4 regions of the Ruegeria sp. AP7 genome follow, and region 3 is predicted to be linked to each of the others. Evidence: riboswitches for the same ligand, from Rfam matches in the RefSeq annotation. Region 3 holds a riboswitch; each other region holds the start of a gene.
What was found. A riboswitch is a leader RNA that binds a small molecule or an ion and turns the genes downstream of it on or off. The one in region 3 is predicted to bind cobalamin.
Positions count from the first base shown of each region.

Region 1: another riboswitch for cobalamin. It lies ahead of ACR0KN_RS00315 (DUF1636 family protein); the one in region 3 lies ahead of ACR0KN_RS17865 (DUF4198 domain-containing protein).
Region 2: another riboswitch for cobalamin. It lies ahead of ACR0KN_RS12320 (DUF1636 family protein); the one in region 3 lies ahead of ACR0KN_RS17865 (DUF4198 domain-containing protein).
Region 4: another riboswitch for cobalamin. It lies ahead of ACR0KN_RS13200 (hypothetical protein); the one in region 3 lies ahead of ACR0KN_RS17865 (DUF4198 domain-containing protein).

Region 1 covers NZ_JBQFVT010000001.1:65,235-69,194, forward strand. Annotated here, with positions in the region: gene cobN (cobaltochelatase subunit CobN) at 1-569, opposite strand, end outside; gene cobW (cobalamin biosynthesis protein CobW) at 575-1,630, opposite strand; gene ACR0KN_RS00315 (DUF1636 family protein) at 1,627-2,007, opposite strand; cobalamin riboswitch at 2,092-2,294, opposite strand; gene ACR0KN_RS00320 (NAD(P)-dependent oxidoreductase) at 2,440-3,396, shown strand; gene ACR0KN_RS00325 (hypothetical protein) at 3,941-3,960, shown strand, end outside.
Region 2 covers NZ_JBQFVT010000005.1:255,610-259,569, forward strand. Annotated here, with positions in the region: gene ACR0KN_RS12305 (FecCD family ABC transporter permease) at 1-585, opposite strand, end outside; gene ACR0KN_RS12310 (ABC transporter substrate-binding protein) at 587-1,534, opposite strand; gene ACR0KN_RS12315 (ABC transporter ATP-binding protein) at 1,551-2,336, opposite strand; gene ACR0KN_RS12320 (DUF1636 family protein) at 2,333-2,689, opposite strand; cobalamin riboswitch at 2,928-3,135, opposite strand; gene ACR0KN_RS12325 (catalase family protein) at 3,467-3,960, shown strand, end outside.
Region 3 covers NZ_JBQFVT010000012.1:21,428-25,387, reverse strand. Annotated here, with positions in the region: gene ACR0KN_RS17875 (acetolactate synthase large subunit) at 1-54, shown strand, start outside; gene ACR0KN_RS17870 (aldehyde dehydrogenase family protein) at 51-1,436, shown strand; cobalamin riboswitch at 1,549-1,751, shown strand; gene ACR0KN_RS17865 (DUF4198 domain-containing protein) at 1,882-2,667, shown strand; gene cbiM (cobalt transporter CbiM) at 2,674-3,285, shown strand; gene ACR0KN_RS17855 (cobalt ABC transporter permease) at 3,282-3,863, shown strand; gene cbiQ (cobalt ECF transporter T component CbiQ) at 3,863-3,960, shown strand, end outside.
Region 4 covers NZ_JBQFVT010000006.1:139,298-143,257, reverse strand. Annotated here, with positions in the region: RNA gene ffs (signal recognition particle sRNA small type) at 1-5, shown strand, start outside; gene rsgA (ribosome small subunit-dependent GTPase A) at 164-1,192, shown strand; gene ACR0KN_RS13205 (alpha/beta hydrolase family protein) at 1,227-2,084, opposite strand; cobalamin riboswitch at 2,206-2,426, shown strand; gene ACR0KN_RS13200 (hypothetical protein) at 2,514-2,921, shown strand; gene ACR0KN_RS13195 (protein-tyrosine phosphatase family protein) at 2,925-3,428, opposite strand; gene ACR0KN_RS13190 (DNA polymerase III subunit gamma/tau) at 3,599-3,960, shown strand, end outside.

The DNA.
Region 1 (3,960 bases), on a different contig from region 3:
ATCACGCCACGATCCGGGCACCAGGCGCCGTAATCCGGTATGGTCTTTGCCCCCATCACCGGACCGGCATATAGTCCCGCCGCCAGCGCCATCTGTGCGAGCGCGGCCTGTGCCGCAACCTCTCCGCCGGTATCACACAGATGCGCCAAGCGCCGCAGGGTTGAGACGGGCAGGGTGGAGTACTCATCCAGCCGCGTATCCTCGCGCCCGTCCGCAGGCAGGACAGCCAATGCGATCCCCTTGGCCTGTGCCAGTGCCAGAACCTGCTGCAAGCCGTAAGACCAATATGGCACGCCGCCAATCAGGCGGATCAAGATGCCTTTGGCCCCCTCGAGCGTCTGTTCAACATATGTGTCGACTGACAGGGGATGTTTTAGAGCTGTCAGGTTGGCCAACCGCAGGGTTGGCATGCGCCCGTCTGGCCCGCCACCGCGATGCCAGCCCGCCGCGAAAGCGCCAAGATCACTGTCAGAAAAGGACAGCACCACCAAGTCCGCCGGGCTCTGGCCCAGATCGGTTGGGGTCTCGGTTTCCTCTAACCCGTGGCTTTCGCGGAAGACGACGTGCATGAATCTTACTCGGCGGCCTCGGTCACACCCACAAGGATATCACGGATTTCGGCCTCTTTGATATCATCATGCTCGGCGATGACCACAAGGCGCGAGCGGCGCTCTTCACCAGGTTCCCACGGGCGGTCATACTGATGACGTACCCGCGAGCCGACGGCCTGTACCAGCAGGCGCATGGGCTTGCCCTGAACCGCGGCATAGCCTTTGACGCGCAGGATGTTCAGTTCCTTTGCCAGGCGTTCGATCTTGGCGACCAGATCCAGCGGATCAGTCTGTTCCGGCAGTTCGACGATGATGCTTTCAAAATCGTCATGCTCGTGATCGTGATGACCATCATGATGGCTGGGACGCGCTTCCATGTCGTCCTCGGCAGCAGCTTCAAGGCCCAAGACAACGCGCACGTCCACGACACCTTCTGCGACTTCGACGACGGGTAGGGGGCGAGGGGCTTCGGCCGCGATGACCTCTTTGGCTTTGGCGACACCTTCGGGACCAGCCAGATCGGGCTTGGTCAGCAGGATGATGTCGGCGCAGGAGATCTGATCTTCAAACACTTCCGATAGTGGCGTCTCGTGGTCGATCGACTCATCGGCAAGGCGCTGGGCGTCTACCGCTTCGACATTGGGTGCAAACCGACCAGCGGCAACAGCTTCGGCATCGGCCAAAGCGATCACGCCGTCGACGGTGGTTTTCGAGCGAATGTCTGGCCAGTCGAACGCTTTAAGCAGCGGCTTGGGCAGGGCCAGGCCCGAAGTTTCGATCAGGATGTGATCGGGGCGCGGCTCCAAGGCCATAAGCGCTTCGATCGTGGGAATGAAATCGTCGGCCACAGTGCAGCAGATGCAGCCATTGGCCAGTTCCATGATGTTTTCTGCTGGGCAATCCGGGATTGCGCAGGATTTCAGGATATCGCCATCGACACCCACATCGCCGAACTCATTGACTACAACAGCCAAGCGCTTGCCTTGCGGGTTCTGCATCAAATGCTTGACCAGCGTCGTTTTGCCCGAGCCCAGAAAGCCGGTGATCACGGTGACGGGCAGTTTTTCGAGATTGCTCATTTCAGGGCTCCAATCGGGGGAATACGGGCCGCGCAATTCTTGCGGAAGTGTTCGGGGCGTTCACGCCATTTGACCAGCCCGTCCTCGGTATTAAGGTACTTGGTGGCACCTTCAATGATGGTTTCGACGTGATCGGTTTCGCTGAGGTGTTCGTAAACGAATGTCCAGCGATCAGGTCCGCCACGCAGCACGATAGAACAACCCTCATCGCAGTTTGAAAGGCATTCTACTGCTTTCAGGGTGATGCCTTCCGGCAGGGCGGCCTGTTCAAGCGCTTTGTGCAGCAATGTGCCGGGGCGTTGGGCGTCGTCTTCGACGGGTAGGCCGCGACGACAGGTGGTGCAGACCAGCAGTTCGACCGGTGTGGTCTCGGTCATGTCTCTCATCCCCCAAATCCTCTTCGTGGGGGACGGGGTTTCATGCGGGCCGATCAAAGCCCCACACCGGAACACCCCGTCCGGTTTCATCTTCGGGCGTTGGCAGGTCTCCCGGCTTGCGGATGTCAGAGCGGCGCTCTGTCGGATGTCCCGCCTTCCCGGCATTCGCCAGTGGCTTGGGCACCCTCTCCGGTCACGGTCGCGGGGGCGGCTGCGTTTGACGGAAAATCCGCTGACGCATTCCCTTTTCATCTGCTGCTGCAGACACCAACACTTGGCTCTTGGGACAGCATCACCCCCCTTGTCAAGCGAGTCTCGCTCAACTGTGCGTACAGGGGCAAAAAAGCGACCTCTGAGGGTCGCTGGACGGCATGACTTAGGTCAACAGGCGTGTTCGCATGTGCATCGAAAGACGAACAGGGAGAGCGTCATATGAAAGTAGGCTTCATCGGGCTGGGAAACGTGGGCGGAAAATTGTCGGGCTCGCTGCTGCGCAATGGGATTGACCTGACCGTTCATGACCTCAACCCTGATCTTGTGTCTGGTTTTGTCGCGCAGGGTGCGAAGGCAGCTAAAAGCCCCGCCCAATTGATGCGTGATTGTGACGCCGTGATTACCTGTCTGCCATCTCCTGCCGCCTCGGACGCGGTAATGCAGGAGATGCTGTCCGAAGTGACATCCGGTAAGATCTGGATGGAAATGTCCACCACAGACGAATCGGAAGTAAAACGATTGGGTGCTTCGGTGATCGAACGTGGGGGGGCTGCAGTCGATTGCCCGGTATCGGGCGGGTGTCATCGGGCGGCTACGGGCAATATTTCGATCTTCGCAGGCTGCGATCGAGAAACATTTGAGCGCATTCTGCCGTTCCTGACGACGATGGGGCGCCGCGTTTTGCACACAGGCGATTTGGGATCGGCCTCAGTGTTGAAGGTGCTGACAAACTATTTGGCAACCGCAAATCTGATCACTTGCGCCGAGGCTTTGGTGACCGCAAAGGCCGCAGGGATGGATCTTGGCACGACCTATGAGGCGATCAAAATTTCGTCGGGTACATCATTTGTGCACGAAACGGAAAGCCAAGTGATTCTGAATGGGTCCCGCGATATTTCATTCACCATGGATCTGGTCAAAAAGGATATCGGTCTGTTTCAGGAGGTCGCCGACCGCGCCGGGGTGCCGCTGGAGATAAACCCGGTGATGATCAAGATTTTTGAGGACGGGATCTCTCGCTATGGAGAGAGAGAGCTATCTCCCAACATCATCAGGCGGCTGGAGGATGCGACCGGGCTTGAGATTCGGGCACCGGGATTTCCAGCCGAGATGCTGGACGATGAGCCAGAAAAGCCGGGCTATGAGGTGATCCCGCAATATCGACGGAGTGCTTGAGGTCAAGATAAAGAGATTACTTGATTTTGATGAAGGCCCTTCAACTCTTTGGTTCTTTGTGATGTGTTGAGCTCTGGCGTTGCAAGAATTAAGCACATTAATTGGAGTTGATTGCCTGGTTGCAGCGATCGGATTTGGATTGGAAACCACTCGACTTGGAAGTAGCTTTCATTGATCAGTTGGATAACACTCTGACAATTGATCCAGAGGCCACGAACCCAATTCAATTTGCGATGCAGTTTCAGAGAGTTGGCCCCGCTTCGGAGGAACGTTGCGCTATGCGTAGCTTAGCAACTCGGACATGAAAGTGATCTTTGCATATCGCATCGGCCAGAAAACAATGGGTGGCAAGGCGATGCGTGTTGACCAGTTGGCTGCAATGGCGCGCGCGCATTTATCGGAGCGATACACATTCGAAGTCGTGTTGGCTCCCAAAGCCTCTCGGGTACATGCGTGTCGGCGATTTGTAGACTCCTGCAGGGACGCAATTGTGATTTTTCACAAAAGTGCTGCATCAAATTTGGGGCAGGAGTTTAGAGCGTCCTTGAAGAAAGTCGCGGCAGG
Region 2 (3,960 bases), on a different contig from region 3:
CCAGCGGGCCAAGCCCAATCCACCTAACATCCAGAAGATCACCGAGTGGGCAGCGCGGTTGTCACCCGCAAATATCAAGTAATTGGTGATGGCTGAAAACAGGAATGAAACCGCCAATCCCGCCAGGATTAGTTTCTCTGGCGCACTTGTGCGCAAACCGTGAACCAGCGCCAATACAACGCCCGACGCGACGAGCCCTCCGCAGAAGGCGGCGAGCGGCAGTGTCCAAAAACCCAGCACATCTCCGGTTACGGTGATGACAAACACCGCACCTGCGGCGGCCCCCGAAGACAAGCCAAAGAGAAAAGGGTCGGCAAGATCGTTGCGAGTGGTGGTTTGTAGGACGACGCCAACGATACCAAGTCCGGCGCCTATCACAGCGGCGAACAATGCACGGGGCAACCTGAGATCAAACACGATCCGGTGCATCGGAGACATCTCGCCGTCGTCGATACCCGTGCCACGCATAATTGCAGTAAATGTCTCAGACACCGGGATCGAGGTGGTTCCGTAAATCGTGGAAACCAGCACAAGGGCGGCCAAAATAGCCGCCCCCAGCAGAAGTGTTAAGCCAAATCGGCCCATATCAGTTGAGGCCCGGATGCATCGCTTGAGCCATTTTCGAGATCGCCTCAATATTTGCGGGGCCAGGTGTCAATTCTTCGTACCGCAAGCCGATCCAACGCTCATTCTTGACGGCATCTGTCTGCGACATCACCGGATGCTCTTGCAGGAATTTGAAGGTATCTGCCGCGCCGTTGCCGGTCTGATAATCCAGCAGCACCAGGAATTCGGGGTTAGATGCGGCCACGGCTTCCCAGGAACTACGCCCCCAGCTTGTATCCATGTCATGGGTGACATTCTCACCACCCGCCGCAGCGATCATAGCATCGGGAATGGCAAACTTCCCAGCAGTGAACGGTGCATCCGCCGGACCATCCAACAAGAAAACTCGAGGTTTCGGCAACTCGGTCGTTTGCGCCTCGATCGCGGCCAATTCGTCTTTCCATTCGCTCACTAGCGCCTCGGCCTTGTCCTCGACCTGCATAACCTTGCCAAGACGCAGAACATCGTCAAACAGCAGGTCCATGCTGGACTCGGGGCGATCCTTGTCCAAATGCACACAGCTTTCGGTCAGGATCATGGTTTTGATCCCGAAGGGCTCCAATGTGGCTGGTGTCACATCCCCACCCGGTTTCATTCCATAATACCAGCCCGCGAAAAACAAATCTGGGTCCGCTGCGACGAGGTTCTCAACAGTGGGGTATTTCGGCGCTAGCTCCGGAATGTCACCCCGCAAGGTATCGAATTCCGGGCTGGTCTTGTACCAGCCGGTGATCCCGGTGAGGCCGACGATCTTGTCCTGTAGCCCCAAAGCAAAAGCCATATCCGTCATGTTCATGTCATGCACGACCAACCGTTCCGGCAACGTCTCAAACACAAGGGGTTCGCCGCAATTGTCTACGGTGACTTCCTGCGCTGCAGCGCTACTTGCAATGGCAGTGACCAAAGCCACGGACCAGATGTGTTTCATCAATATTCTCCTGAGTTTATGTAGAAACAGTGGTTCTTCGGATATCAAGAGCCGGTATCACGCGACCCTCATGGTGAAAGCACAGATAATCCACGCCAAAGGTTTCACGGACCCGTTCGGGCGTCAGAACTTCGGCGACCGTGCCAAATCCGGTCAGGCGCGTGGATTTCATCAAAGCAACATGTGTGGCGAATTCAGGGATCATGACCAGATCGTGCACGATCATTACCACTGTGACCCCAAGATCGGCGACCAGCGATAGCATCCGCCCCTTTGCGTCTGGATCCAGATGATTGGTGGGTTCATCGAGAAACAGCAAAGAGGGGTTTTGTGCCAAGGCGCGCGCAATATGCGCACGCTGACGCTCGCCCCCAGAAAGCTGAGCCATCCGCTTTTCTGCCAATGGAGCCAGATCAGTGAGGTCAAGTATCCGGTTCAGTTCGCATGCATGATCTTCGGCCGAGCGATCTGCGCGAATGGGAATCTGACCCAATGCCACATAATCACGCAGTGACAGACGCCCATCAGGAAATTCCTGCTGGCTGACAACGGCTATCATGCGGGCGCGTTCTTTTGCGGATAGGTGCTTGAGGCTTTGTCCATTCATACGCACATCCCCCAATGCCAGTGCTTCGGCACCACAGAGTAGATTCAAAAGCGTTGTTTTACCTGCCCCGTTCGGACCAGCGATCGCAAGAATAGCGCCCTCGTCCAAGGCGAACGAAACGCCTTGCAACAAGATATCTCCGTTAAGCGCGTAATATTCCAGATTTTCGGCAATCAGAAAGCTTTGCTTGGTCATAGCGCTTCCTCAAGCTCAATACGCGGCAGGCGTGAGAGAGTTTTCGTGAACAATGCCCGTGGCCGATCAGTGGCATTTGTCCAACCATCGCCACTGCGCAGATACTGATGGGCAAATTCAACGATCGCGTCCAAATCTTCATCTGTAGAAATGTCACCAAATAGATATTGTGCTTTGCCACGGGCCTGAAAGCCGATGGTGGTTGGCCTTTCACAACCCGCCATACAATTCACAGAGCGGATCACAAATTCCCTCGGCAATATATGCTTCAACGCCTGGGGTACTTTGTCTGCACTTTCGCCACTTCTGCAGCTCGCGCAGACAAGAAGGATATGATCAACATTGTTCGTCATCTCGCCACCGTTTATTGCGCAATTAAAGTTTTTGCAATGTTATATCGTAACGCTCTGATTATTCTGAACACCGCGTTGGGCTCCCCGCATCGGCGGTTCACGTTGTCGACAATGTATTGATCAGCTATTTTCGCATTTCTCACTCCGCTTGTTTCCAAGCGCAGACGGAAGCTGCCAGTCGTGTGCACACGTGTGAAACGTGTCATCAATACCTCCTTCCAGGACGCCCCGCCCCGGGTTGGTTGAACAATTGATGGCAGGTCTCCTGACTTGCGGGTCTGCGCTTGGCCAACCTTCCCGACCCTTGGGGTCAGTGGCTATTTGGCATAGCTCACCGCTTACAGTTGCGGGGGCAGTTACGGAATTGGCGCCGCTTGGCATTCCTCACCGTATTCCCTTTTCATCCCTCTGACGTATCGTTGGGAACCATCTGCTGCCTGAGTGCCCGAGATCAAGAAATGCGTCAATAACTTTCTCCAAGCTTAAGTCTTCGAAAGTAAGCCAACGCAACACTAGCGAATACGGCGCCAACCGTGTCCGTTTTGAAGTCGTAAATCGATGAATCCCACCCTACCAACTATTGACCGGTATACTTCATTCTGACGCGAAAACGGCTGTTTGACATCGAAGGGAATGAGGCAATAAGGCTGCCATAAGTCACTTCGTTTGAAAGAAAAACCAAAAAGGGTTAATCTACGGGCATTTAGAAGGGGCTGGCTGTCGGATATTTTTGTAGAGGTTAATTATTGCCTGGGCTTGCTCGGGAAAAGGGGGTTCGTGACACATTCTTTGCCAAACACTTCACCTGAAGACGTGGTTGACGATATCATCGATCAGAATTTTGAAGCGATCGCGAAGTGGAAAGGTCGAAGGTTAAGAGCGCAACATGGGCGCAGCCATGGATGTGTCAAAGCCACTTTCACAATCCGGGACGATCTGCCGGAAAGGTTGCGCCATGGCCTTTTCGAAAAAGCAGTAAGTTATTCTGCAGCAGTTCGCTTTTCCAACGGTGCGCATCTGGATGATCGTAAAACCGATGCCCATGGAATGGCGGTCAAGCTATTTGATGTGCCGGGCACCAAACTGATCGACGTCGAGGCACTTTCACAACTCAACATCTCGCAAATCAGCGATGAGTTCGACTTTGTTCTTGTCGATCGGGACACTTTCCCCAGCTACCTTTCCGACGATTATGAACGGCTAAGCAGACTGATCGCTACTCTGCAAGCCCTACAACACGCGGCAAATAAGCGTCGCAGCTGGTCATTGAA
Region 3 (3,960 bases):
GAAAACCAACGTGTCCTCATTGATGAGCTTGCGGCGAAGGTCTGTCTGATATGAGTAATGTTGTTGAAGTTCTGAACCCGTTTGATCTTGAGAAAATCGGCAGTGTCGAGGTTAAAAGCTGGAACGATATCAATGTGATGCTGAACGTGGCACACGGTCTGCACCGTGATCGGGGCACTTGGTTGCCTGCTTACAGGCGGATTGAGGTTCTGAAGAATGCAGCCCGGATCATGTCCGGCCGCGCGGAAGACCTTGCGATGCTGATCGCCAGCGAAGGTGGCAAACCCTTGATTGACGCGCGCATCGAAGTGGCACGTGCTATTGATGGTGTCGAACTGTGTATCCATGAAATCGGGCAGATGGCGGGCCGGGAAATACCGATGGATCTGACAGTAGCAGGATCGGGTCGGATTGCCTTTACACAGCGTGAACCCATCGGCGTTGTGGTTGCCGCAAGCGCGTTTAACCATCCGTTGAACTTGATCGTACATCAGGTGGCCCCGGCTGTGGCCACTGGATGCCCGGTCCTCGTCAAACCGGCGCTTGATACACCACTGTCATGCGAAGCATTTGTCGACATCCTGTATGAGGCTGGCCTGCCAAAGGAGTGGTGCCATCTGGCGATTTGCCAAAATGATGTAGCTGAACGGATGATCACGGACGCGCGCGTCGGATTCTTTTCTTTCATCGGATCGGCACGTGTCGGGTGGATGCTGCGCTCGAAGCTGGCGCCGGGGACGCGATGCGCGTTGGAGCACGGCGGAGCGGCGCCAGTTATCATCGATGAGACAGCCGACATTGATGCCATGATCCCCTTGTTGACCAAGGGTGGATTTTATCATTCCGGTCAAGTTTGTGTCTCGGTTCAGCGTGTTTTTGCTCCATCAGGGATGGCGGAAACGGTCGCTCGAAAGTTGGCAGAAGCCGCGTCAGCGCTGAAGGTGGGTGATGCCCGTGACGCCAGCGTGGAATGTGGGCCACTGATCCGTCCGGGTGAAGTTGATCGCGTAGAACAATGGGTAGACGAAGCGGTTGCGGGAGGTGCCCGCGTAATGACAGGGGGTAAACGGCTGGGCCGAACGACCTATGCACCGACTGTCCTTCTAAACCCACCGGCTGATGCGAGTGTGTCCACCTCCGAAATCTTCGGGCCGGTTGTTTGTGTTTATGAATATGATGATCTTAGTGCTGCATACGACGCTGCAAACGCTCTTCCTTTTGCATTTCAGGCGTCGGTCTTTACCAAATCCCTGGATACAGCAATGCATGCCGTGCGGTATTTGGACGCCACGGCCGTCATGGTGAACGATCATACTGCTTTTCGGGTCGACTGGATGCCATTCGCGGGTCGCCGTCAATCAGGGTACAACACCGGCGGTATCGGCTACACCATGCATGACATGACGCAAGATAAGATGGCTGTAATACGGCTGTGATGAAGCTGTCAGGATCGATCCGATACTGATCGAGCGAATGTGGGTACTCTAATTTCGCAAATGGCCTGCTTAGTGACGGAAACGATTGTTGACCGCGCTTTGCATGTTCTGGCATGAACACGCCATGTTCGGTTCCGGGGGATTCCCCCGGAAGCAATAGGGAATGTAGTACGGTGCTCTTCGCGCCAAATCTGCAACTGCCCCCGCAACTGTAAGCGGCGAGCGCGGCTGACAATGCCACTGGGATATCCCGGGAAGGCCAGCATAGCGCTTTGACCCGCAAGTCAGGAGACCTGCCGAACACGCGCCCTCGGAAAGGGTGCTCATTGTCGGCGACGGGGTGTGCGCTGTATCCGTTTGTCTCGGTCGACGAACGGACGCGGGCCCTCCCCAAGTCAAAACCAAATATGTGCCGGGGAAGGCGCGACCTGAGAAGGACTGAGTTTTGAAGATATTGTTTTTGGCAGCCGCAGCTGCTGCAGTGATGCCTACGTTTGCGAGCGCTCATTTCCTACTGGAATACACAGAAAACACGATGATCGAGCGACCCGGTGATGTGCCGGTAAAGCTGATATTCTGGCACCCGTTTGAAGCCGGTCATGTGATGACGCTTGAAAAACCGGAAGAATTCTATGTGATCCACAACGGCAGTAAAACCGATCTGCTGGACACATTGGAAGAAACCACATTTGACGGCCCAGACAACAGCGCCAAGGCGTTCAAAGGCTCGGTCCCGGTGAAGCGTTCGGGCGACTATGTGGTGGTGACCGTTCCTGCGCCCTACTACGAAGAATCTGAGGATATTTATATCCAGCAGATCACCAAGGCCTATCTGAACCGAAATGAACTGCCCACCGACTGGGATCAGCCGCAAGGTCTGGCAACAGAAATCCTGCCGCTGAACAAGCCCTACAACATCATTGCGGGCTCAACTTTCACGGGTCGCGTGCTGAGCGAGGGCAAACCAGTTGCAGGGGTCGAGATTGAGATCGAATACATCGCCGCCGCCCCTGACCTGAAAGGCACGGGCGCCGCTGCACCGACGGTGTCGCCGCTGCCAGGTGGTGCACTGGTCGCGATTTCGGACGAGAATGGATATTTCAGTTTTGGTGTACCCAAAGCCGGTTACTGGGGTTTCGCCGCTCTGGGCTCTGGTCCGAAAACCGAGCATGAAGGTAAAGAGCTGAGCCAGGATGCCGTGATCTGGATCCGCGCCTGGGATCTGGAGTAGGCCCTTATGCACATTGTAGATGGTGCTCTTTCGAACCCTGTCGTAATCGGCGGTGCGATCGCTGCTGCAGGCGGGATTGCAATGGGGCTGAGGTCGCTGGATCTGGATCGCATTCCCACAGCGGGTGTTCTGTCAGCCAGTTTCTTCGTTGCTTCGCTGATTCATGTGCCGATTGGCCCATCTTCTGTGCATCTGATCCTGAATGGCCTGGCCGGGCTTCTACTCGGTTGGGCCGCCTTTCCGGCCTTGTTTGTCGGGCTGCTGTTACAGGCTGTTTTCTTTGGATTTGGTGGACTGACCGTTTTGGGGATCAATACCGTGAACATTGCTCTGCCAGCGGTACTGACCTGGATGATCTTTGGCCGCCTCATCGCCCGAGGCTCGGCCATTCAGGGGGCGATTTGGGGCGGTATCGGGGGGGCGTTCTCAATCGCAGCCACAACCGCGTTTGTTGCCATTTCACTGGCGATGTCCGGTGACGCGTTCCTGCCTGCGGCCAAGCTGGTGTTTTTCGCCCATATACCGGTTATGGGCATTGAAGCCATGCTTACGGGGTTTGCCGTGATGTTGGCGCGCAAGGTGAAACCGGAACTGTTCAAAAAGGCGGTTTTAACATGAAACAACTGGTTGTTATTGCCACGCTGATGCTCACACCGATTTCGGCCCTCGCACACAAGGTCATCGCGGGGGTTTTCCCCGCTGGCGAAGCGATCGAGGGTGAGCTGGGGTTCTCCAATGGCGATATGGCAAGCGACCAGGAAGTTTTCGTCTACGGCCCCGATGGTGCTGAACTAGGTCACACCGTTACCGATGGGGACGGGTTCTTTTTGTATATCCCCACAAAACCTGTTGCGCATACCTTCAAGGCCGATCTTGGCGCGGGCCATGTGGCAGAAGTGACAATGCCCGCAAACGAGGTGGCCGAGATCATGGGAGTTGCCGCTGAGGTTGCGGAGATCGGCGCTCAGTCTACGACTGTTGCAAGCGTTGGAACCGTGATGGTTGCGTCTCTGTCCGATCAAGAACGCGCCGCGATCGCTAAAGTGGTGCGCGACGAAACCCGCCCCCTGCGCCGAGAAATTGCCGCCTATCGCGAACATAACGATATGCAAAGTATTTTGGGGGGCATCGGGTATATCGTTGGTCTCTTTGGCATCGGGTTCTATTTCGCCGCGCGCCGGAAGATGGCCGCCTGATGGCCCATGCGCTGGAACCCCAAGCCAAAACTCTGGCCGAGGCAGGTGGGATTGAGCCCTACGGGGTGATCGTGGATTTGGATCCGCGGATGCGCAT
Region 4 (3,960 bases), on a different contig from region 3:
CACTTTGAACCCATTAGCCGTAGGAGGGCGTTTATGATTGTAGCAATGACCCTTCGGGCAGACCGGTTCTGATTCTTTTTTCCAGCTGACTGCCTGAATACCTCACCTGCGAATGCGCGTTCGCCATTCGACAGGATTGTTGTTTCTGATCACAGGCAGACACATGTCACTTTCCTTATCGGACCTCGGATGGTCCTCTCACTTTGCAGCTCAGCATGCGGCTGAGCCGTCCCTTTTCCCCTTTCGCATCGCAGCCGTTCACCGGGATCGGTTGATCGGGTTGAGTCCAGAAGGCGAGACTCCCCTACTCTCCCCAGACCAATCGACTGGTGCTTTTGCGGTCGGAGATTGGGTGCTGACCGATGAAAACAAACGCATTCGCAGTGTTCTGGAACGGCGCAGCCTGCTGCAGCGCCGGGCCGCGGGCACAGACGTCGCAGCACAGTTGATCGCGGCCAATGTGGATGTGCTGTTCATCGTCAGTTCCTGCAATGCCGACTTCAATCTGCCCCGACTAGAGCGCTATCTTGCGCTGGCCCATCAGGCAGGCAGCTATCCGGTGATCGTTCTGACCAAGTCGGACACCTGCGACAACGCAATTGCTTATGTCGAACAGGCCCAGTCACTGGCCCCGTTTCTGACAGTTTTGGCCGTAAATGCCTTGGATCAGTCCGATATCGAACAGGTCCTGTCGTGGTGCCCGAAAGGACAGACCAGCACCCTGGTCGGATCTTCTGGCGTTGGCAAGACGACACTTGCCAACGGGATCACCGGGCAGAATCAAGCCACCGCAGCCATTCGCGAAGATGATGCGCGTGGCAGGCACACAACAACGGCGCGTGCGTTACATCGAATGAGCAACGGAGGTTGGTTGATCGATACACCCGGCATGCGTGCGTTACGCCTGTTGGACGCGCAAGAGGGTGTGGACGAGGTGTTCTCTGATATCTCGGACCTGAGCATGAACTGTCGATTCTCAGATTGTCAGCACAACACCGAGCCCGGCTGTGCGATACAGGCTGCAATCGAAACCGGGGCACTTGATCCCGCACGGCTGGACCGATGGCGCAAGCTGCGTCGCGAAGATCAGCACAATTCGGCTTCGGTGGCGCAGGCACGCGCACGCGATAAAGCGTTTGGAAAAATGGTGCGCAGCGTGATGCACGAGAAAAAATCCCGCAAGGGACTTTGACCTTTCTGGGCACCGGTTACCGGTGCCCAGCATTTTAGGCGATCAACCGGGGCCAAACGGCAGCGTTTCGCCGGGCAAACGCGCCGATATGGCCGACTTCGGATAACCCGAATTCACTTGCCGAAAGCAGATGGCACCGCACACCTGAACCATAGAGATCGGCAAGCCGCCAAACCGCCTCAGGGGGCACAACCTGATCATCCTCAAAGGCGAATATGTCAACTTGCTTGCCCATGTCGGCCCAGCGGTTTGCCGGCAAGGTATCTCCGATTTCGGGTACATAGCTTTGGGGCGCTGTGCACCATTTGCGCCATTGCCAGTAAACTCGGGATGGCAGATTTGTTCCAAAACCCAAAGCCTTTCCGGGCAAATACCCGAGCGCATGTACCGCCAGGGGCGCATGACCGTACCAGAACAACGTCGCCAAAGCACGGTAAGGCCAAGGATGATCCCTCAGCGTTACCAGACCGGAACAGACACAGATCATCCTGTCGATCTGATTGATATCGGGTTGGACCGGACCAAACATCCCGCCCAAAGAATGCCCGATACTCCAAAGCTTGGCCTGTGGAAACCTCCGCCGCATTTCGGTCCGTGCAGCCGGAATGTCGATCAGCGCCCAATCCGCCATGGTGACACGCGATTGCTTTTGTGAGCCTGTCAGAGAGTGACCAAAATCCCTGTAGTCATAGGTAAGGCAGGCCATGCCGTGCGCTTTTGCAAGCCAACTTGCGAAATGCTGGTAGTAATCTCTGGGCACACCGGTTGCGCCGTTGATCACAACAACTTTGTCTGGTTCTGCGACAGGGTGATAGAGCCGTGCCGACAGTATTGCCGGGCCGGACTGAAACTGAATGTCCTCGGTGACAACCGCTTGCTGTGTGTCCAACATGGTGCCCTCTGAAATCAACTGAACCGATCAGTTCACCCAAGGCGCGCCGAGTCAAGGTTGACGTGGCTGGACCGTGCGTCACATGCCATCATCAATCTTCTTGACTCCCGAACGATTGTACCGCTAGCGATGACGTGATGGTTCTCGCGCCCAACCGGGCCGGGATGAAAAGGGAACACGGTGCGGTTCTGCCCGGATAAAACCGGAACGAACCCAGTCCGAGACTGCCCCCGCAACTGTAAGCGGAGAGCGATGTCGAAATGCCACTGGCCTTGAAGGTCGGGAAGGTCGGCAAAGCAATGACCCGCAAGTCAGGAGACCTGCCATCAAATCGAAACTGAAACTCGGGCGGGGTGTCCGGGCAGGGCAAGACCGCATGCATGCTGTCCCTCCTGATTGATGCCCCTGCCCTGCGCGGAGGGCGCATGAATGATCTGGAAGACCAACACGCATGAATTCTCGGCAACAATTTGCCAACGGACCGGGAAAAACTGCCCCGCTTTGGCACGAATGGCACGGGCACTGGCCACTTCGGTTGGAAAAGCTGGCCCCACTACCACCGCAGGATTCGGAATCGAAGGAAGCTGCGATTTGACTCATTGCGCTAGTGGGTGCACCGCCCGATTTCGCTCCGGTCCCGAAGAAACCCGAGTGTTCTGTGATGCGGATTCAGACGTCGCGATCGACCATCTGGACAGCTATGCAGACCTGATGTTTGGCACGGACTCGCACCCCATCCCTGGAGGCACCTTGTCCCGACCGCCTTGCGCGATGCTGGAAGTGTTAACCCTGGGCGGAAGTACTCGGGCGCAGGCTGAATACCGTCCGTCGGCTTGATCGCTATTCGGCTACCAAGACACTGGCAGGCGCAGTCGCCCAGCGCAGCTGCGCGTCGGTTTCAACTGCACATGGGCGTAACGCTCGCAATCTATTCAATGCCTCGTCCGGGTGCTCTCCACACTCGACCATTAAGCGTAATACAGCCATACCAGAACGGCCACATCCGCCTTTGCAGTGGATTAGTACTCGGCCTCCACCCGATAATGCGTGGCGAGCGGACTCGCTGGCATCCACCCAGCGCATATCAATGTCGTCGGAAGGTATACCGTAATCCTCGACTGGCAGATGAACCCAGCGACAAGCGCGGCTGCGAACATCGGCCCCAAAATCCCTGGCGCCATCAAGGATCATCTCGACCTCGGTAGTCATTGACAGAATAAGGCCGGGCTTCCATCCGGTAACCGCATCAAGATCACCGGAATAGTCTCCTCCTCGCCCTGGCATTGAAGTTAACGCAAGCGTGCCCCCGCCCACTTGAAGTGCATGGATAACAATCTGAGCCATTCTACGCTCCCCCCGAAACGCTGATCAGAAAATCTTTCTGGCTGGTCTTAGACTGTACGATATTAACCGCGTCGGCCAGCAATCCAAAATGAAAATCCTCGCGGCTTGCTGTGGACGCGGACAGCGGGGCCCTCTACGCTGCGGCATAACTCGAATCCGACAGAGCAGACATGACCGATACGCCAAGCCCCGCCTACCAGGTTCTTGCCCGCAAATACCGTCCTGAAACCTTTGCCGATCTGGTCGGTCAGAACGCGATGGTACGCACACTGGAAAACGCGTTCGAGGCGGACCGGATCGCTCAGGCCTTTATCATGACCGGCATCCGTGGCACCGGTAAAACAACCACAGCCCGGATCATCGCGAAGGGGATGAATTGCATTGGGCCTGATGGCGAAGGTAAACCCACCACCGAACCCTGCGGTCAGTGCGAGCATTGCGTCGCCATCATGGAAGGCCGCCACGTCGATGTGATGGAGATGGACGCCGCCAGCCGGACTGGTGTGAACGACATCCGTGAAATCATCGACAG